2 regions of the Enterococcus sp. DIV0755b genome follow, and region 2 is predicted to be linked to the other one. Evidence: riboswitches for the same ligand, from Rfam matches in the RefSeq annotation. Region 2 holds a riboswitch; the other holds the start of a gene.
The links. A riboswitch is a leader RNA that binds a small molecule or an ion and turns the genes downstream of it on or off. The one in region 2 is predicted to bind magnesium.
Positions count from the first base shown of each region.

Region 1: it holds a riboswitch for magnesium, as region 2 does, so the genes downstream of both, mgtA (magnesium-translocating P-type ATPase) here and mgtA (magnesium-translocating P-type ATPase) in region 2, are expected to answer to the same signal.

Region 1 is NZ_JBIOQN010000001.1:2,236,445-2,246,411, reverse strand. Features, by position in the region: gene trmD (tRNA (guanosine(37)-N1)-methyltransferase TrmD) at 1-700, shown strand, start outside; gene IGI65_RS10730 (TIGR00341 family protein) at 867-2,156, shown strand; gene rplS (50S ribosomal protein L19) at 2,294-2,641, shown strand; M-box (ykoK) riboswitch at 3,013-3,182, shown strand; gene mgtA (magnesium-translocating P-type ATPase) at 3,604-6,258, shown strand; gene IGI65_RS10715 (DUF4867 family protein) at 6,409-7,020, opposite strand; gene IGI65_RS10710 (peptide MFS transporter) at 7,443-8,900, shown strand; gene IGI65_RS10705 (GlsB/YeaQ/YmgE family stress response membrane protein) at 9,436-9,684, shown strand; gene amaP (alkaline shock response membrane anchor protein AmaP) at 9,700-9,967, shown strand, end outside.
Region 2 is NZ_JBIOQN010000001.1:2,076,677-2,086,643, reverse strand. Features, by position in the region: gene IGI65_RS09965 (helix-turn-helix domain-containing protein) at 1-1,222, opposite strand, end outside; M-box (ykoK) riboswitch at 1,463-1,633, shown strand; gene mgtA (magnesium-translocating P-type ATPase) at 1,913-4,504, shown strand; gene pdhA (pyruvate dehydrogenase (acetyl-transferring) E1 component subunit alpha) at 4,796-5,911, shown strand; gene IGI65_RS09950 (alpha-ketoacid dehydrogenase subunit beta) at 5,914-6,891, shown strand; gene IGI65_RS09945 (dihydrolipoyllysine-residue acetyltransferase) at 6,939-8,576, shown strand; gene lpdA (dihydrolipoyl dehydrogenase) at 8,584-9,967, shown strand, end outside.

The DNA of each region.
Region 1 (9,967 bases), 160 kb from region 2:
GGGAGAATCAATTATCGGCAAAGCACGAGACAAAGAGTTGTTAGAAATTAATGTTGCTAATTTTCGTGATTTTGCTAATAACAAGCATAAAACGGTCGATGATTATCCTTATGGTGGGGGCGCTGGGATGCTTTTAAAAGTGCAGCCGATTTATGATAATTTAAAAGCTATTGAAGAAGCAACTCCGAACGTAAAAAAAAGAGTCATTTTATTAGACCCTGCCGGTAAGAAATTTGACCAAAAAGTTGCCGAAGAGTTTGCCAAAGAAGAGCATCTGATTTTTATTTGTGGGCACTATGAGGGCTATGACGAACGGATTCGTAGTCTTGTCACCGATGAAGTTTCTTTAGGAGATTACGTTTTAACCGGTGGAGAACTCGGTGCGATGGTGATGATTGACGCTACTGTGCGCCTTTTACCAGATGTTTTAGGCAATGAGACTTCAGCAAAAACAGATTCCCATTCAACTGGTCTATTAGAACATCCGCAATATACCCGTCCAGCAGAATTTGCGGGGATGAAAGTGCCAGAAGTTTTAATGAATGGTAATCATAAATTAATTGAAGCTTGGCAATTAAAAGAATCCTTAAGACGGACTTATTTACGTCGTCCGGATATGCTGGCTTCTTATCCTCTAACTAAAGAAATGGAAAAAATGCTAGCAGAAATTAAACAAGAAGAGCAATCCGTGAAATCGTAATTTTTTTTATAACTAATAGCCATACTTATCTACTTTGTCTGTTTGTACAGTTGCGGTAGTTAAGTACATGGCTTTTTTTGTGTTTTAGCTCGGGTTGAATGTAAAATTGTTCAATTGCGATTTTTAATGGTGTTTAGATTTCATAAAAAACTTTTCTCTTGGTACAATTAAAAGAGAAATTGCTGTTAAAGGAGGGCTTCTTATCGTCAAAAGTGGGACATTAACCAATGAAGAGCTTTATGAAAAGATTTCTGCTGGTGTCAATATTAAAAAAGAAAATTTTGTTATTTTAGTTTGTGCTATTTTTATTGTTTCAATTGGCTTAAATATAAACTCGCAACCAATTTTAATTGGGGCTATGTTAATCTCGCCATTGATGGCACCAGTCCAAGGTCTAGGTATGGGGTTGGGCGTTTTTGATAGTCATTTAACGATTCGCGCGTTACGTTTATTAGTATTAGAAGCGCTTTTTGCAGTCGTAAGTGCCTTGCTTTATTTTTGGTTATCACCTCTAACTTATGCAAGTAGTGAAATTTTAGCACGGACAGAACCGACAATTTGGGATGCAATCATTGCTATTTTAGGTGGCACGGCAGGAATGATCGGTGCCAGACAAAAAGAAGCGAATAATATTGTACCCGGTGTAGCCATTGCGACAGCTCTGATGCCACCACTATGTGTGATGGGCTATGCGATTTATACCCAAGATTTGGGGATGTTTTTTGGATCGGGATATTTATTTTTAGTCAATGTTGCTTTTATTACGATTACAACATTTCTGGTGGTGCGGGTATTACATTTAAACTATCGAATAGCAGTTGATAATAAAATGGAAAAGCGGCGGCATTATCTTATGGTTGCAGTAGCTGTTTTAATTGCAATTCCCAGTTTTATTTCAGCGGGAAATTTGATTCAAACAGAAATGTCGCAACAACGGGCAAAAGGATTTGTTAATAATGCGATGGCTGATTATTATGTTTTAAATCAAAATATTGATGAAAATAAACAAATTTTAACTTTGGACCTATTAGGAAGAAAGCCCGATGACACTGAATTAGAGCAGTTGAATCAAAAACTAAACGACTATCATCTGGGAGAGTATCAATTGGTTATTAATCAAGTAGCCAATAACGAGACAATCAATATGCAAGATATCGATCACTATATTGATCAAAAAATACAAAACCAACAGCTACCTAATCGCGTAACGACGAAGCCCAGTCAGTCTTTATCAGATACTATGGATGAGATAAAACGGCAATTATTCTTAGATTATTCCACGCAAATAAAAAAAGTTAGTAGTGACACGCACACCACAAACGATAATGAAACAGGAAAAATAACCGTTACTTTAGCGCCAGATGTAACCAAAAACCAACAAGAGCAAATAAGACAATCATTAGAAAAACTAATTTCTGAGACTGATTATGACATTGATAGTGAACTAAAAAAATGAGTTTGACAAGAATTTCTTCTTTACATCTCGATTTAATATATGGTAGTATGTTTGAGTGAGTGTTTCACTCAACTATTACGATAATCCGCTGAGGTGACGCACCTTAAGATTGTTTGGAAATAAGGAGAATGATAAAAATGAATCCATTGATTCAAGAACTAACTCAAGAACAATTACGTACTGACATTCCTGCTTTTCGTCCTGGTGACACAGTTCGCGTTCATGCGAAAGTTGTCGAAGGTACAAGAGAACGTATCCAGTTATTTGAAGGTGTTGTTATCAAACGCCGCGGTGCTGGTATCAGCGAAACTTACACTGTTCGTAAAGTATCAAACGGTGTTGGTGTTGAACGTACTTTCCCATTACACACACCACGTGTTGCTAAAATTGAAGTCGTTCGCTACGGTAAAGTTCGTCGTGCAAAATTGTACTACTTACGTGCTTTACACGGCAAAGCTGCTCGTATCAAAGAAATCCGTCGTTAATAATAACTTATCGAATGGTAAAAGAACCCTTAACTGTAAAGGGTTCTTTTTTTTGTTGTCATTATTATTTAGGGGAAATGAGATGAGAAGTTTTTTGTAAATATGATTAGTACCTATCAACCATCAAAAAATCATATCGGACATTTTGAATTGGATAAATCAGTTCAACTACTACTTTCACCCCAGTATTTACTTTTAAATAACGACAATAAAATTTAAAAGATAAAAACTTGTTATAAAATATTTTTTACAATAAAGAAATAGTATATTAACATGGGATAAATGCGTATATTTTCAGATTTGAATAATATTTGTATTTAGAAGTGGTTGACAAGCTGTTTTTCGTTTGTTATTCTTTCAACGGAAAATAAAATATGATTTGTTAGGTGAGGCTCCTATACAAACACAGGCTACTGCCCAAAAATGTCGAGAGACGCCAATGGGTAGAACAGGAATTGTCGAATACAAGGCTCTTCTTAAGGTAGCTAAGATGTTTATCTTTACGTTGTATAGTGCCAAAACTCAACGATTAGATCAACGTCTATTTGTCATGTGTTTTGATAATTATGGTACGGCTTTTCGTGGAGTTTACTGCGAAAAGCCGTTTTTTTGTTGGTCTGATTGTGATTTTCCAATAAAGCGAAAGGAGAAAAAGGGATGTAGCTTTAAATTTACATTTTTTAAGAATAAGTAACTAGCCAAGTGGTAATTACTGCTAAATAAGCAAAGCATTTTGAAACGAGGAGATGAAAACAAATGGACGATAGTAGTTCGAAGAACATGGGTTTGCAGAAATGGGGAAAACAAACTAAAAGGCAATTATTGTCTATTTGTTTTTAGCTCCTCATCTCTCCAAACCCTAGCTCAGGAGGTTTTTTATGAAAACGCTAGGAGAATTTGTCCTATTTTTAGGGATAGGAATTTTATTGTGGCGAATGTTTATTGGAGAGAAGGAAGAGAAGATGGAAAAGAAAAAACTAAAACGAAACAATGTTAATTATGAATTAATGGCCAAAAAGACAGTAGACAATCTTTTTGAGACATTTCAAAGTTCCAACAGAGGATTATCCTTTGAACAAGCTGAAAACCAAAGAGCAAAATATGGTGATAACAAAATTGCATATGGAAAGAAAATGCCACTTTTCATTGAAGTGCTAAAAGCTTACATTACGCCATTTACTTTGGTTTTAATTGGACTTGGGATTACATCATTTGTGACAGATATTGTTATTGCATCTCCTGAAGAACGTGATTTTTTTGGTAGTGGGATAATTTTTACGATGGTATTAATTAGTGGTACTATGACTTTGATTCAGTCGGTTCGTTCTAATCAAGCTGCAGAAAAGTTGAAGTCTTTAGTTAAAGTGACAGCTACAGTTAAACGAGAAAATCAATATGTTGAAATTCCGATGTCAGAAATTGTTTGTGGGGATATTGTAAAATTAGCTGCCGGAGATATGATTCCGGCTGACATGCGTCTTGTAAATACAAAAGATTTATTTATTTCACAATCAGCTTTGACAGGAGAGAGTTATCCGGTCGAAAAACGTGCCGAAGCACTTATCACGAAACGGAATACAGAAACTAGTTATGAAAACATGGTGTATATGGGAAGCAATGTAGTCAGTGGAAGTGCTAAAGGAATTGTAATTGCGACTGGCAATCAGACATTATTTGGAAATATCGCAGAGTCATTAGCTAGTACACCGGTTAAGACCAGTTTTGAAACTGGTATCAAAAAGACCTCATTTGTGTTTATTAAATTTATGGCATTAATGGCACCAACCGTAATCATCATCAATGGGTTTACTAAAGGTGATTGGCTAGAAGCGTTTTTGTTTGGACTTTCGGTGGCTGTCGGTTTAACTCCAGAAATGTTACCAATGATTGTGACTACCAATTTGGTTAAGGGTGCTACTGTTATGGCAAAAAAAGGCACTGTCATTAAAAATTTGAATTCTATTCAAAACTTTGGCGCAATCGATGTTTTGTGTACGGATAAAACAGGAACTCTAACGCAAGATAAAATCATTTTAGAATATCATTTGGACTTAAATGGTAATGAAGATGCGCGGGTACTACGCCATGCTTATTTAAATAGCCATTATCAGACTGGGTTAAAGAATTTATTAGATGTTGCGATTATTGAAACGGCTAGAGAGCAATTGGACACAAATAAAATTCGTTATAAAAAGGTGGATGAAATTCCTTTTGATTTTGAACGTAGAAGAATGAGTGTAGTCGTAGAAGATCCAAGTGGAAAAACACAAATGATCACAAAAGGCGCAGTCGAAGAAATGCTGCAAATTGCTAGTTTTGTTGAGATTGATGGTAAAATTACGGCTTTGACACAAGCGGTTAAACAAAAGGTTTTAGAAAAAGTGAATGAGCTAAATGAAGATGGCTTGCGGGTAATTGCCGTAGCTCAAAAAACTAATCCAAGTGTTGCTGGTGAGTTTTCGATTTCTGACGAAGCTGAAATGGTTTTAATCGGTTATTTAGCCTTTCTTGATCCACCAAAGGAAACGACAAAACAAGCATTGGAAACACTAAAAAATCACGGTGTAGGGGTCAAAGTCTTAACTGGTGACAATGCATTAGTAACAAAATCTGTCTGCCAACAAGTGGGACTACAAGACGAAAACATTATTAGTGGAGAAGATCTTAGTAAAGTATCGAAGCAAAAACTAAGTAAATTAGTGGAAGAAAACAACATTTTTGTAAAGCTAAATCCACAGCAGAAACAACAAATTACGACCGTTTTAAGAGAAAACGGTCATACTGTAGGTTTTCTTGGTGATGGCATTAATGATGCGCCGGCAATGAAAGCCGCAGATGTCGGCATTTCGGTGGATACAGCAGTTGATATCGCCAAAGAATCTGCAGACGTTATCTTATTGGAAAAAGATTTAATGGTCTTAGAGCGTGGAATTATTTTGGGTCGCGAAACCTTTGGCAATATTATGAAGTATATTAAAGCGACTGCAAGTTCTAATTTTGGCAATATGTTTTCAGTTTTAGTAGCTAGTACTTTCTTGCCATTTTTACCAATGTTGCCATTACAAATTCTCTTTTTAAATCTTATTTATGATATCTCATGTGTTTCAATTCCTTGGGATCGGATGGATAATGAGTATTTAGTTACGCCAAAACGCTGGCAAGCTAAAACAATTGGAAAATTTATGCTATGGTTGGGCCCAACGAGTTCTTTTTTTGATATTACTACGTATTTATTAATGTATTTTATTATTTGTCCGGCTGTAATCGGAGGAAACTACCATACATTAAACCCACAACAACAACTAGCTTTTATGGCTCTCTTCCACGCTGGCTGGTTTGTAGAATCACTATGGTCCCAAACGCTTGTCTTACATGCATTACGTACACCTAAAATTCCATTTATTCAAAGTCGTGGCTCGTTTATTATGATGACGATCACTTCATTAGGAATTTTAATCGGTTCTATTTTACCTTTTACAACATTTGGTCACAATTTAGGGCTCGCGATATTACCAACGAATTACTGGTTATGGTTAATTCTGACGATTATAGCTTATCTTACATTAGTTACGTTAGTTAAACGATTTTATATTGGGCGTTACCAAGAATTATTGTGAGCATAAAAAGTAAAGTTTATAGACAATGAAAATACACTATAGTAAAAAAGGAGTCTGTTATTAACGACTCCTTTTTTGTTAGCTTAAATTATAATTTAGCGTCTTTTTGCTTTTTTATTAACGATTACTGTCAAATTAAGAAATTGGTAGTCATTTAATTCGTTTATCAATTAATCCCACTTGAAAGCCCGCTGCAATTTTATCGGTACGAGATGGATGGACAAGCATAAATTTATTCGTTACTTTAACAAGGGGATTATCAACTTCTGTGGTTAAGGGGGTATTTGTCCCTTTAATTAAAGCAATTGCCTGTTGATAGCCATCATCATTTGTTTCAATGGGACTGTAATGTAAAGTTGTACTGAATAGTTCAATTGCGGTGCCTTTTTCTAGTAAAAAACTTTCCATTAAAGTTGCATCGTAAGTATTATCTACAATATCGTAACGATGCCCTACAACCAAAATTGCATCAGTAAGTGCGACAATTACTTCACTACCTTGATGAAATTCAATGGCGGTGATTGCTTTGTTATGTCCAGCGCCAGAACCAAATTGAATTGGTAAGCCTGCAAAAATATTTTTTTGCACCCAATCAAATTCTGGCAAAGCTTCAATCGCTGGGACTGAAGCGAGATATTGATTTCCTTCTTTTGGTGTGGCGATCAGCTTTTTTTCTTCCATCGTGATCACCATATTGCTAAAATCGTATTCTGTTATAGTGCGGCCATAAGTTTTAAAAGATGGATCTTGAGTTGTTTTCATTTTTACTCCTTTCTTCTTTCCTTTTTATTTTACTCCCAAATGTTTTTATTTGCATCAATTTGTTTGGTTTTTAATATTTTTAGTTTTGTTTTGTTCGTTTTTATCGATTGATACGATAAAGATAGAAATCTGAGCTGATATATTTACTAATGAAGTAGAATAATTTTTTAGTTCTATACCACCATCTTAATGTGAAAAAAATAACTCTTGTCTCATGAAAAAAATTAAAAAATCTTGATTTAAAACTGATGAAGTAAAAACAAAATTTAAAATTCTCATTGACATTAAAAATGGTGGTTATTTAAATAAATTTCTCTCAGTTAATTATTCTTGAAATTTATAAATGAAAAGAATAAACTAGTCTCTGTGAATTTTCAGAAAAATTTATCTATTTATGATACTGAAGCAAAAGGAGCTTTTATATGGAAGAAAAAACTTTTATGGGGCAACCACGAGGGCTTGCGACGCTTTTTTTCACTGAGATGTGGGAACGATTTAGCTATTATGGTATGCGGGCAATTTTACTTTATTATATGTACGATGCTGTCACAAATGGTGGTCTGGGTTTACCAAAGGCAACAGCTGTGGCGATTATGTCTATTTATGGTTCAATGGTTTATATGTCAAGTATTGTTGGGGGCTGGATTTCAGATCGACTTCTAGGTTCTCACAAAACAGTCTTTTATGGCGGGATTTTCATTATGTTTGGCCATATCGTTTTAGCAACGCCATTTGGCTTAGCAGCGCTATTTATTTCAATGATTTTGATTGTAATTGGAACAGGGATGCTAAAATCAAATGTCTCCGGCATGGTTGGGCATTTGTATTCTAAAGAAGATTTAAGACGTGATACAGCTTTTTCAATTTTTTATATGGGGATTAATATTGGTAGTTTAATTGCGCCGATTATTGTGGGGACTTTAGGTCAAAAAGTTAATTATCACTTAGGATTTTCTATTGCTGCTGTCGGTATGTTTTTTGGTTTAGTACAATATCGTCTGCAAGGGCGGAAAACCTTGGCTAACGTTGGGGTAGAAGTCGCAAATCCACTTGTTGGCGCAGAACGAAAGAAATTTTTCCGTAATCTATTTATCGCATTAATCGCTGTAGTTATTATTTTTGGTGGAGCAGCGTTAACCAATCATTTAGACGTTGACTTTTTCATTGATAGTGTAAGTATTTTAGGTGTTTTATTGCCTATTTATTATTTCACTACGATGTTACGTTCAAAAGATGTAACAGCAGACGAAAAGAAAAAAGTATTGGCATACATTCCTTTATTTTTATCAGCGATTGTATTTTGGTCACTAGAAGAGCAAGGTTCTTCTATTTTGGCTTTATTTGCGGCGGATCGTACCCAAGCAACTATCTTTGGAATTACGATTCCTGCTAGCTTATATCAAACTTTAAATCCATTATTTGTTGTACTATTAACACCTGTGTTTGTCTGGTTATGGACAAAATTGGGTAAAAAACAACCAACAACAGAAGTGAAATTTGCAATTGGTTTAATTTTAGCCGGACTATCTTTTGTTTTATTAATGTTTCCAAGTTTAATTTATGGCGTAAATGAAAAAGTCAGTCCTTTGTGGCTAGTGGCTAGTTTCTTTATTATGATTGCAGGTGAAATGTGCTTGTCACCGGTTGGCTTATCTGTGACTACAAAATTAGCTCCTAAAGCGTTTGAAGCACAAACTTTAGCAATCTGGTTATTAGCAGATGCTTCTTCACAAGCAATCAATGCTCAGATTACGCGGTTTTATTCACCTAGTACAGAAGGTAGTTACTTTGCAATAGTTGGTGGGGTGGCAGTAATAGTCGGTATTTTACTTTACAGTGCAAAAAAACCAATTCGGCGCTTAATTGGTAATATTCACTAAAAATGTATTTTGTAAAAGGGTATTGAAAATGATTTTTAAATCATTTTCAATACCCTTTTTTGCATACTTACATTTTATAAAAAGAAGCTTTTTTATGGCTGAAATACTTTGAATTCTTTGATTTTAGGCAATTTGTGAAATAAGAATTTTACCAGTGATAAAATTATTTTTTTTACTTTCAGATTTTGAAAAAAATCGTCTTAAGAAATTCTTAATATTTTATTCTGTTTTTTTATTTATATAAAAGGAGCGAATTTTTTAAATAAAACCGCTATTTTTCTTTTCTTTTAATTAATTCCTCATAGACTAGTGACGTCATGGTTTAATGGGGTTGTTGAAAGACAATTCCAGTATAGATTAGAAAATATATTCAATTTAATTCAAAAAAAATTTGTTTTTTTATAATTATTTCTGTATTTATGAAGTACACTTTGTTTAATATTTTTTTCAGTAAATGCTATGATTTTTATAGAGATTGATCAAACGTAAACGTTTTAGATGGACGTTTAAATAAAAAGTGAAAGGAGTTTTATTTATGGGCTTATTATGGTCGTTAATTGTTGGAGGTGTCATCGGTGCGATTGCGGGTGCAATTACCAACAAAGGTTCTTCAATGGGGATAATTTACAATGTCATAGCTGGTTTAGTTGGATCGGCAATTGGCCAAGCGTTATTTGGTAGCTGGGGACCTGTGATTGGCGGAATGGCAATCATCCCTTCATTAATTGGAGCAGTAATTTTAGTTGCCGTCGTGTCCTTTTTCTTCGGACGAAAAGCAGCATAAAAAGGATGTGATTGTATGCGAAAAAGTATGAAGGTAGTCTTACTTTTAGTTATCTTTTTCTTGTTCTTTCCCTTAATGCATACGTTAATTACAACGCAATATGTTGCAAATCTATCGTTTTCATTATTACCTTTTAATGCTTATCCTTTTGTGGGTAGTGTAATGGGACAGTTTCTATTTTGGACAGCTGCTGGATTGTTGATTTTACTTGTCATTTGTATTTTTGTAATAATCTTTTTCCCAAAAGTCAGCAATCAATTAGAAATTGAGACTGAAAATGGTA
Region 2 (9,967 bases):
CATCGGATAAGATCAAAGTTTTCGTTCTAATCTGCCAATATGCTAAAACTTGTGGTAATAAGGTAATAATAAGGAATAGTTGTTGATAAATTTGATCTGTCGTCACAATAAACTGGTGCTTTTGCTTATAATCCTCTATAAATCTTTTTAAACCCGCTATTATACTCGGATTTTTCTTTTCATAATTTAAAACAAATTCCCGTCTCGAATTAGATAAAATAGCGATGAAGTCACAGTCTTTTAGATAGATGTAATTTTCGTTACAGAAGTACCAAATTAAGTTATCTTTTTGTGTTTGCGTAACACTTTGTTTCGTTGTATTTAATAACTCCGTCAGAAAATGTTCCGTTTTTTTAGCCAGTTGATTGATGCGGGGATTTTTTAACTTTGCTTGTTTAAAATGTTCAAAAGATAATAATAAATAATCGTAGGCAACTGACCAAAAGGTTTCGGTAAAATCAAAGCGCCAGTTCATTTGTAGTAGCGTTTCTTTCAATTGTAATAAAGCATCTTGGGTCATTTTCCTTTCAGCTTTTAAAAAATCGCTTTTTTCTGTTTGCATTGGTAATTTATGCCCTGTATTTTGACGCCAGATAGCGACTGCCCCTGAAAAATAAAGTTCCTCATGTACTCGATAGTTTTCTGGCAGCTGATTTTCTTTTAAAATCGCTGTAACTAATGCACTTAAAGCGTTATCGCTTTGACTATCAGGCAACAAGTAAGCTGCCCCATGTCGTTTTTCGCAAAAATATAACGTATATAAACTACGGATGAAAATTTCATTGCCTTCGATGCGAAAAGGACGATTGCAAATTTTAACGCCATAAGGAGCTAAAAGATTTTGAAATTTTTTGCGTAGTCGATGAAAACCGGCATTACTTAAAAAAAGCGTGTTGGCACAATCAGAATATGTAAAACAGTCTTCAAATAAAAGGTGTTCTAAAAGTTTCATCTCACTTGTTTCTTGCATTAGATAGTCATAAAAACGGTCTAATCCTAAATTGCTAGGTGCTTGCCAATAATAATGTTGGCGGTGGGAAACAATTTTAAAAGCGGGAAAGCGCAATTGAAGCTCACCAATAATAGTGCGAATAGTTTTTTCAGATGCACGACTTAACTTCAAAAGTTCTGCTGAAGTAATACCACTAGGATGTTGATAGAGTGCTTCAACTACTTCTAATTGACGTTGTTCGCGCCAAGATATAAAATCACGTAAATTCATCCAGTTCTCCTATATATTGTTATTAAAAAATTAGTATTAGATTTTATTTAAATATAATAAAGGCAAAATATGCAACGTGCAATCAGAATCGGGGCTTTTTGCTATTCGCTAATATTTTTTAATTTATAACGATTGTTTTCAGATGATTAGTTATTTTCTAACTGAAAATTTTTTTTAATGGTTGACAAAATTTGCTAACTTCATTAGGATATAAATGAAAAGAGATTGAAATTTTCATAATCAAATATTTGTTAGGTGAGGCTCCTATATGGACATAAGCTGCTGCCGCGAAAGAATCGAGAGACTCTTAGTTGGTAGAACAGGGATAATCGTGAAGGTTATCCATAATGCAGCTGATAGTAATTGCTATCTACGCCCTATAGTGCTAAAGCTCAACATGAACATACGCTTATTAGACGCGTGCTCATTGTTGAGTACGTGTCTTTTTTATTTTGGTAATTGTCTTACAAGTTAGAAAGAAAGTCATGAGTGAAGTGAAACCTTTATTTAGCCAGTTTATTGGCACTCTTACCAAAAAAAGATAACGAATGTGACTTTCAAATAGTCCAAAAAATTTGAAATAAAATTTAGAAAGGTTGATGGATATGGAACACCCCAGTCCCTCGCGACAGAAATTAAATAAAATAGCTAAGAGGGAGTTTGTTCTCTCTTAGTAAAAGGAGAGAGAATATGTTATTTACAAAAAATACTAAAGAACAAGAATTGAAAAAATTAGCATTTTTATCAGAACGTGAATTATTTATGGAGTTACGAACATCGATTAATGGGTTATCCTCTGAAGATGCGAAAGAGCGTTTAGAAGAATATGGTGAAAATCGTGTAGATGCCCAAAAACCAACTCCAGCTTGGCTATTATTTATAGAAGGATTTAAAGATCCTTTTGTATTGGTATTGGCTGCTTTAGCAGTAGTATCTTTTGCTACGAGTGATTATGAAGCAGCAATTGTGATGTTGGTGATGATTTTAGCCAGTGTTACCATTACGTTTGTGCAAGAATTTCGTTCTCAAAAAGCTAGTTTAGCGCTAAAAGAATTAATTGAAAATACCTGTGCAGTTACCCGGGATGGTCGCACCAAAGAAATTCCAATGGATGAAATCGTACCAGGGGATATTGTGACTTTAGCTACAGGGGATATGATTCCAGCGGACGCTGTTTTAATTTGGACAAAGGACTTATTTGTTAATCAATCATCTTTAACAGGTGAATCGATGCCGGTGGAAAAATTTGTCGATGCCGGTGTAAAAAAAGATGAAGATATCTCAGCTTTAGATTTAGATGATTTAGTTTTTATGGGAACTGATGTATTAAGTGGACAAGGTAAAGCAATTATTTTAAAAACAGGTCAAGAAACGTTTTTTGGAGATATTGCTCGCAATGCCACTAGTAAACGAGGTAAAACAGCATTTGATGTAGGCTTAACGCGAGTGAGCAAATTACTATTGCGGATGGTAATGGTATTATTTCCAGTAGTTTTTTTAATTAATGGCTTAACAAAAGGTGACTGGACATCGGCGTTCTTTTTTGCGATTGCCGTGGCGGTTGGTTTAACCCCTGAAATGTTACCGATGATTGTAACGAGTAATTTAGCCAAAGGAGCTTTGGCATTATCCAAACAAAAAGTTATTGTAAAAGAACTTCCTTCTATTCAAAATCTTGGTAGTATGGATGTTTTGTGTACTGATAAAACTGGAACAATTACAGAAGACCGTGTAGTTTTAGTGCAACATTTAAATCCTTTAGGAAAAGAAAATCAAAATGTGTTGGCGATGACCTATTTAAATTCTCATTATCAAACCGGTTGGAAAAACTTGATGGATATTGCTGTTTTAAATTATTTTGAAGAAAATAACTGTACGCTACCTTTTAATGATGTGGTTAAAATTGATGAGATTCCATTTGATTTTTCGAGACGTCGCCTAACAGTTGTAGTTAAAGCGGACCAACATCAAATTATGGTCACAAAAGGTGCCGTTGAAGAGATGGAACAAGTATGTAAATACGCTGAAATTGATGGGGAAACGGTCCTTTTAGATGATAAGTTAAAAGAGAAAATGCGCAATGTTAATATTAAAATGAACGAACAAGGGATGCGTGTTTTAACTGTGGCGGTAAAAAAAGACGCGCATAGTGATGCAACTTATTCGGTGGCTGATGAAAAAGATATGACGTTAATTGGTTTTATGGGCTTTTTGGATCCAGCAAAAGAATCTGCTATTTCAGCGATTAAATCTTTACATGAACATGGTGTTGCTGTAAAGGTTTTGACTGGTGATAACGCCATTGTCGCAAAAAAAGTTTGTCAAGATGTTGGCATTGGTGTGACGAATATTTTGTTAGGAACAGATATTGAAGTATTATCCGATGAAGAATTAATGGATCAAGTCGATGAAACCAATCTATTTGCCAAATTAAATCCCATGCAAAAATCGCGTTTAATTGAAGTGATTCAAAGAAAAGGTCACACGGTTGGTTTTATGGGGGATGGTATTAATGATGCACCTGCTTTAAGAAAAGCGGATGTGGGTATATCTGTTGATACCGCAGCGGATATCACAAAAGATGCCAGTTCAATTATTTTACTAGAGAAAAGTTTAAATGTGTTAGAAACAGGTGTGATTGAAGGACGTCGTGTCTTTTCCAACATGATGAAATATATCAAATTTACGATTAGTTCAAACTTTGGTAATGTTTTTTCTATTTTAGTAGCGAGTGCTTTTTTACCATTTTTACCAATGCTTTCAATTCAACTATTGGTTCAAAATTTAGTCTATGATATGGCTCAATTAACAATTCCTTGGGATAATGTTGATGATGAAGAATTAGTAAAACCTGTGCGTTGGGAAATTGGTGATTTATTCAAATTTACCGTTGCAATTGGACCGGTCTCTAGTATCTTTGATATCTTGACCTTTTTAGTTATGTGGTTTGTCTTAGGGGCTAATACAGTAGCTGCACAAAGCCTATTCCAAACTGGCTGGTTTTTGGTGGGCTTAACAACACAAACATTAGTGGTCCACATGGTGCGTACTCGAAAACTACCATTTATTCAAAGTCGCGCCTCTTGGCCAGTTATTTTGACCAGTATCTTAGCGATTGTTACCGGCTTTGTACTCGTATTATCTCCATTACGAACTGTTTTTGAATTTACGACTTTACCACTGAATTATTGGTTGTGGTTTGTCCTAATTATTTTAGGCTATTTAATTGCAATTGAAATTGCTAAACGAATTTATATTAAGTTTACTTCTGATTGGGTATAACATAATGCGACAGTCCTTAAATGGCTGTCGCATTTTTTATATTGCTGTACTAAAATTTTTGAAGATCTTAAAAAAATAATGGTGTATTCTTTAAAGCGCTTTACACGTGTGATTGGTTTCACAAAAAACAAACTGCTGTTAAGCTATTTTTATTGATTTTTTTTCGTGATTTATTGAGCTTCTGAGTTGTATTTCTTTCCGATAAATGATAGTTTAATGATGTAAGTTCTACTAAATACCTAATACAGAATATTAAGCTGTTATACTTAGGGTCATTTATTTAAGAGAGGAATGGGTAATAAAATGGCGAAGAATGTAATCGATTTCCAAAAGATTTTGGATGAGATCAATGCTGATTTTCCAACATATCAGGCATTGGACAAAGATGGTAAGGTGGTTAACAAAGATTTAATCCCTGATTTAAGTGACGATGAGTTAGTTGAATTAATGACACAGATGGTATGGTCTCGGGTTTTAGATCAACGTTCAACTGCATTAAACCGTCAAGGTCGTCTTGGCTTTTACGCACCAACAGCAGGACAAGAAGCAAGTCAATTAGCAAGTCATTTTGCATTTGAAAAAGAAGATCGTCTATTTCCTGGTTACCGTGATGTACCACAACTTGTCCAACACGGATTACCTTTAAAAGAAGCATTTTTATGGTCTCGCGGACACGTGGCAGGGAATTTATATCCGGAAGATTTACACGCAATGCCACCTCAAATCATTATTGGGGCACAATATGTTCAAGCAGCTGGTGTGGCTTTAGGTCTTAAAAAACGCAATAGTAAAAACGTTACATTTGTCTATACTGGTGATGGCGGTTCATCCCAAGGGGACTTTTATGAAGCAATGAACTTTGCTGGTGCTTATCATGCCAATGCAGTTTTTTATATTCAAAATAACGGTTTTGCTATTTCAACACCAAGAGAAAAACAAACAGCGGCTAAAACATTAGCACAAAAAGCTGCAGCAGCAGGTATTCCAGGAATCCAAGTAGATGGCATGGATCCGCTTGCAGTTTACAGTGTATCAAAAGCAGCTAGAGAATGGGCTTCAGCCGGTAATGGTCCAGTTTTAATTGAAACATTAACTTATCGTTATGGTCCACATACACTTTCTGGTGACGATCCAACTCGTTACCGTTCAAAAGATTTAGATAATGAATGGCAACAAAAAGATCCATTGATTCGCATGCGTAACTACCTAACTGAAAAAGGCCTTTGGTCAGAAGAAAAAGAAGAAGAAGTTATTGAAAAAACAAAAGAAGAGATCAAAGCAGCAATTGCAGAAGCTGACCGTGTACCAAAACAAAAAGTTTCTGATTTCTTAAAGAGCATGTATGAAGTACAACCACAAAGTATTAAAGAGCAAATTGCATTTTATGAAGCGAAGGAGTCGAAATAGTCATGGCGCAAAAAACAATGATCCAAGCGATCACCGACGCATTGAGTTTGGAATTAGGTTCTGACGAAAATGTCTTAGTATTTGGTGAAGACGTAGGTAAAAACGGTGGGGTTTTCCGTGCAACTGAAGGTTTACAAGATAAATATGGCGAAGAACGTGTATTTGATACACCTTTAGCTGAATCTGGTATTGGTGGTTTAGCTTTTGGTTTAGCACTTGAAGGTTTCCGCCCTGTTCCTGAAATTCAATTCTTCGGTTTTGTCTTTGAAGTAATGGATGAAATTGTCGGTCAAATGGCCCGGACCCGTTACCGTATGGGAGGAACACGTAATTTGCCGATTACCATTCGTTCACCATTTGGTGGTGGCGTGCACACACCAGAACTTCACTCGGATAATTTAGAAGGTTTAATGGCACAATCTCCTGGTTTACGGGTGGTTATCCCTTCAAATCCTTATGATGCTAAAGGATTACTAATTGCTTCAATTCGTAGCAATGATCCAGTTGTCTTTTTAGAACACATGAAATTGTATCGCTCTTTCCGTGAGGAAGTGCCAGATGAAGCTTATGAAGTTCCGTTGGATAAAGCTGCTGTTACCCGTGAAGGTAAAGATGTTTCAATTATTACTTACGGAGCAATGGTACGTGAAGCTATTAAAGCAGCGGATAATTTAGCTAAAGAAAATATTGACGCTGAAATTATTGATCTTCGTACAATTGCGCCATTAGATATTGAAACAATTATTGCTTCTGTTGAAAAAACAGGTCGTGTTGTTGTCGTTCAAGAAGCGCAAAAACAAGCGGGTGTAGGCGCCCAAGTTGTTTCTGAAATTTCTGAACGCGCTATTTTATCACTTGAAGCACCTGTTGGTCGTGTTTCTGCGCCTGATACAGTTTTCCCATTTGGTCAAGCAGAAAACATCTGGTTACCAAATGCCGCGGATATTGAAGCTAAAGTAAAAGAAATCGTCAACTTTTAAATAGACGTAAGGCAGTGAATTTTATTTTCAGGAAGGAAAGATTATAAATGGCTTTTCAATTTAAATTACCGGATATCGGCGAAGGAATTGCTGAAGGCGAAATCGTAAAATGGTTTGTTAAACCCGGCGATACAATTAACGAAGATGATACTTTATTAGAAGTACAAAATGATAAATCAGTAGAAGAAATTCCATCACCTGTGACAGGTACAGTTAAAAATATTATTGTTCCAGAAGGTACAGTGGCAAACGTTGGCGATGTCTTAGTCGAAATCGATGCTCCTGGACACGAAGACAACGATGGAGATAGTGGTGTAGCAGCAAGTGAGCAAACACCGGCACAACCGGCTGCACTTCCTACCACTGAAGCACCTGCTGCAAGTGGCGGTGGTGTTTATCAGTTTAAATTACCAGATATCGGTGAAGGAATCGCTGAAGGCGAAATCGTAAAATGGTTCGTTAAAGCTGGCGATACAATCAATGAAGATGATACTTTATTAGAAGTGCAAAATGATAAATCAGTAGAAGAAATCCCATCACCTGTGACAGGTACAGTTAAAAACGTTATTGTTCCAGAAGGTACAGTGGCAAACGTTGGGGATGTCTTAGTTGAAATCGATGCTCCTGGGCATAATGATGCACCGACAGCTGCTGAAACACCAGCCACAAGTAGTGAAACGACAACATCATCAGCTGCTACAAGTAGCGTAGTAGAAGCGTCTGATCCAAATAAACGCGTTTTGGCAATGCCTTCAGTACGTCAATATGCTCGTGAAAAAGATGTTGATATTACGCAAGTAACTGCTACTGGTAAAGGTGGTCGGGTTACAAAAGAAGACATTGAAAGCTTCTTAAGTGGTAGTGGTGTGGCGACTAAACCTGCTGAAACACCAGCCCAAGAGTCTACAGCTCCAAGTTCTGAAAGCCAAGCACCTGCTAAGGCTGCAGCAGCACCAAAAGCCTTTACTTCAAACATGGGCGATATGGAAGAGCGTGTTGCTTTAACACCAACACGTAAAGCTATTGCTAAAGCTATGGTGACAAGTAAACAAACTGCTCCTCATGTAACATTACATGATGAAGTAGAAGTTTCAGCTCTTTGGGATCACCGTAAGAAATTTAAAGAAGTTGCTGCTGAAAACGGCACAAAATTAACTTTCTTACCATATGTTGTTAAAGCATTAACTGCTACTGTGAAGAAATTCCCAGTTTTAAATGCTTCAATTGATGATGCAAAACAAGAAATTGTTTATAAACATTATTATAATGTTGGGATTGCAACAGATACTGATCATGGCTTATACGTACCAAATGTTAAAAACGCTGATCAAAAAGGTATGTTTGCAATTGCCGATGAAATTAATAATAAAGCCCAATTAGCACATGATGGCAAACTTTCAGCTGATGATATGCGCAATGGTACAATCACAATTAGTAATATTGGTTCAGTTGGCGGTGGCTTCTTCACACCAGTTATCAATTATCCTGAAGTTGCTATTTTAGGTGTCGGTACAATTTCACAACAACCTGTCGTAAGTGCAGAAGGTGAAATCGTAGTTGGCCGCGTAATGAAACTTTCTTTAAGTTTTGATCATCGCATCGTCGATGGCGCGACTGCTCAAAAAGCAATGAATAATATTAAACGCTTGTTAGCTAATCCAGAGCTAATGTTAATGGAAGGATGATAGACTCATGGTAGTTGGAGATTTCGCTATCGAATTAGATACAGTTGTAATCGGAGCCGGACCTGGTGGCTATGTTGCTGCCATCCGCGCTGCGGAAATGGGACAAAAAGTTGCCATTGTTGAAAAAGAATACATTGGTGGTGTCTGCTTAAACGTTGGATGTATTCCTTCAAAAGCGTTAATTTCTGCTGGGCACCACTATCAAGAATCACTAGACTCTAAAATGTTTGGTGTTTCTAGTGAAAATGTAAAATTAGACTTTGCTGCAACACAAGAATGGAAACAAAATGGCGTCGTTAACAAATTAACGAGTGGTGTTGGTTTCTTATTGAAAAAACACAAAGTCGAAGTTTTAGAAGGGGAAGCTTATTTTGTTGATGATCATACATTACGTGTGATTCACCCTGATTCTGCTCAAACTTACTCTTTCAACAATGCTATTGTTGCGACTGGTTCAAGACCAATTGAAATCCCAGGCTTCAAATTTGGTGGACGCGTGTTAGACTCTACTGGCGGCTTAGCTTTAAAAGAAGTACCGAAAAACTTCGTCATTATTGGTGGCGGTGTAATCGGTGCAGAACTTGGTGGAGCTTACGCTAACCTAGGAGCCAATGTGACAATTTTAGAAGGTTCACCACAAATTTTGCCAACTTATGAAAAAGATATGGTTAAAATTGTTGAAGATGAATTTAAGAAAAAAGGGATGACTGTTATTACCAATGCAATGGCTAAAGAAGCCGTTGATAATGGTGATAGTGTGACTATCAAATACGCAGTTGATGGCAAAGAAGAAAGCATTACAGCGGATTATGTAATGGTGACAGTTGGTCGTCGTCCTAACACAGACGAGCTAGGTTTAGAACAAGCTGGTGTTGAAATCGGCGAACGTGGTTTAATTACTGTCGATAAACAAGGCCGTACAAATGTTTCTAATATTTTTGCAATTGGCGATATTGTTCCAGGTGCAGCTCTAGCACACAAAGCAAGCTATGAAGCAAAAATTGCTGCTGAAGCAATTAGTGGCAAAAAAGTTGCAGTTGACTATAAAGCTATGCCAGCAGTTGCCTTTACAGATCCAGAACTTGCCTCTGTAGGGATGACAATTGCAGAAGCTAAAGAAGCTGGTTTGGAAGCAAAAGCTTTTAAATTCCCATTTTCTGGTAATGGTCGCGCCTTGTCATTAGGTAAAACAGAAGGCTTTATTCGACTAGTAACAACTGTAGAAGACAATGTTTTAATTGGAGCACAACTTGCGGGTGTCGGTGCAAGTGATATGGTTTCAGAATTAGCCTTAGCCATTGAATCAGGTATGAATGCTGAAGATATTGCGCTAACGATTCATCCACACCCATCATTAGGGGAAATCGTGATGGATGCTTCTGAACTTGCTT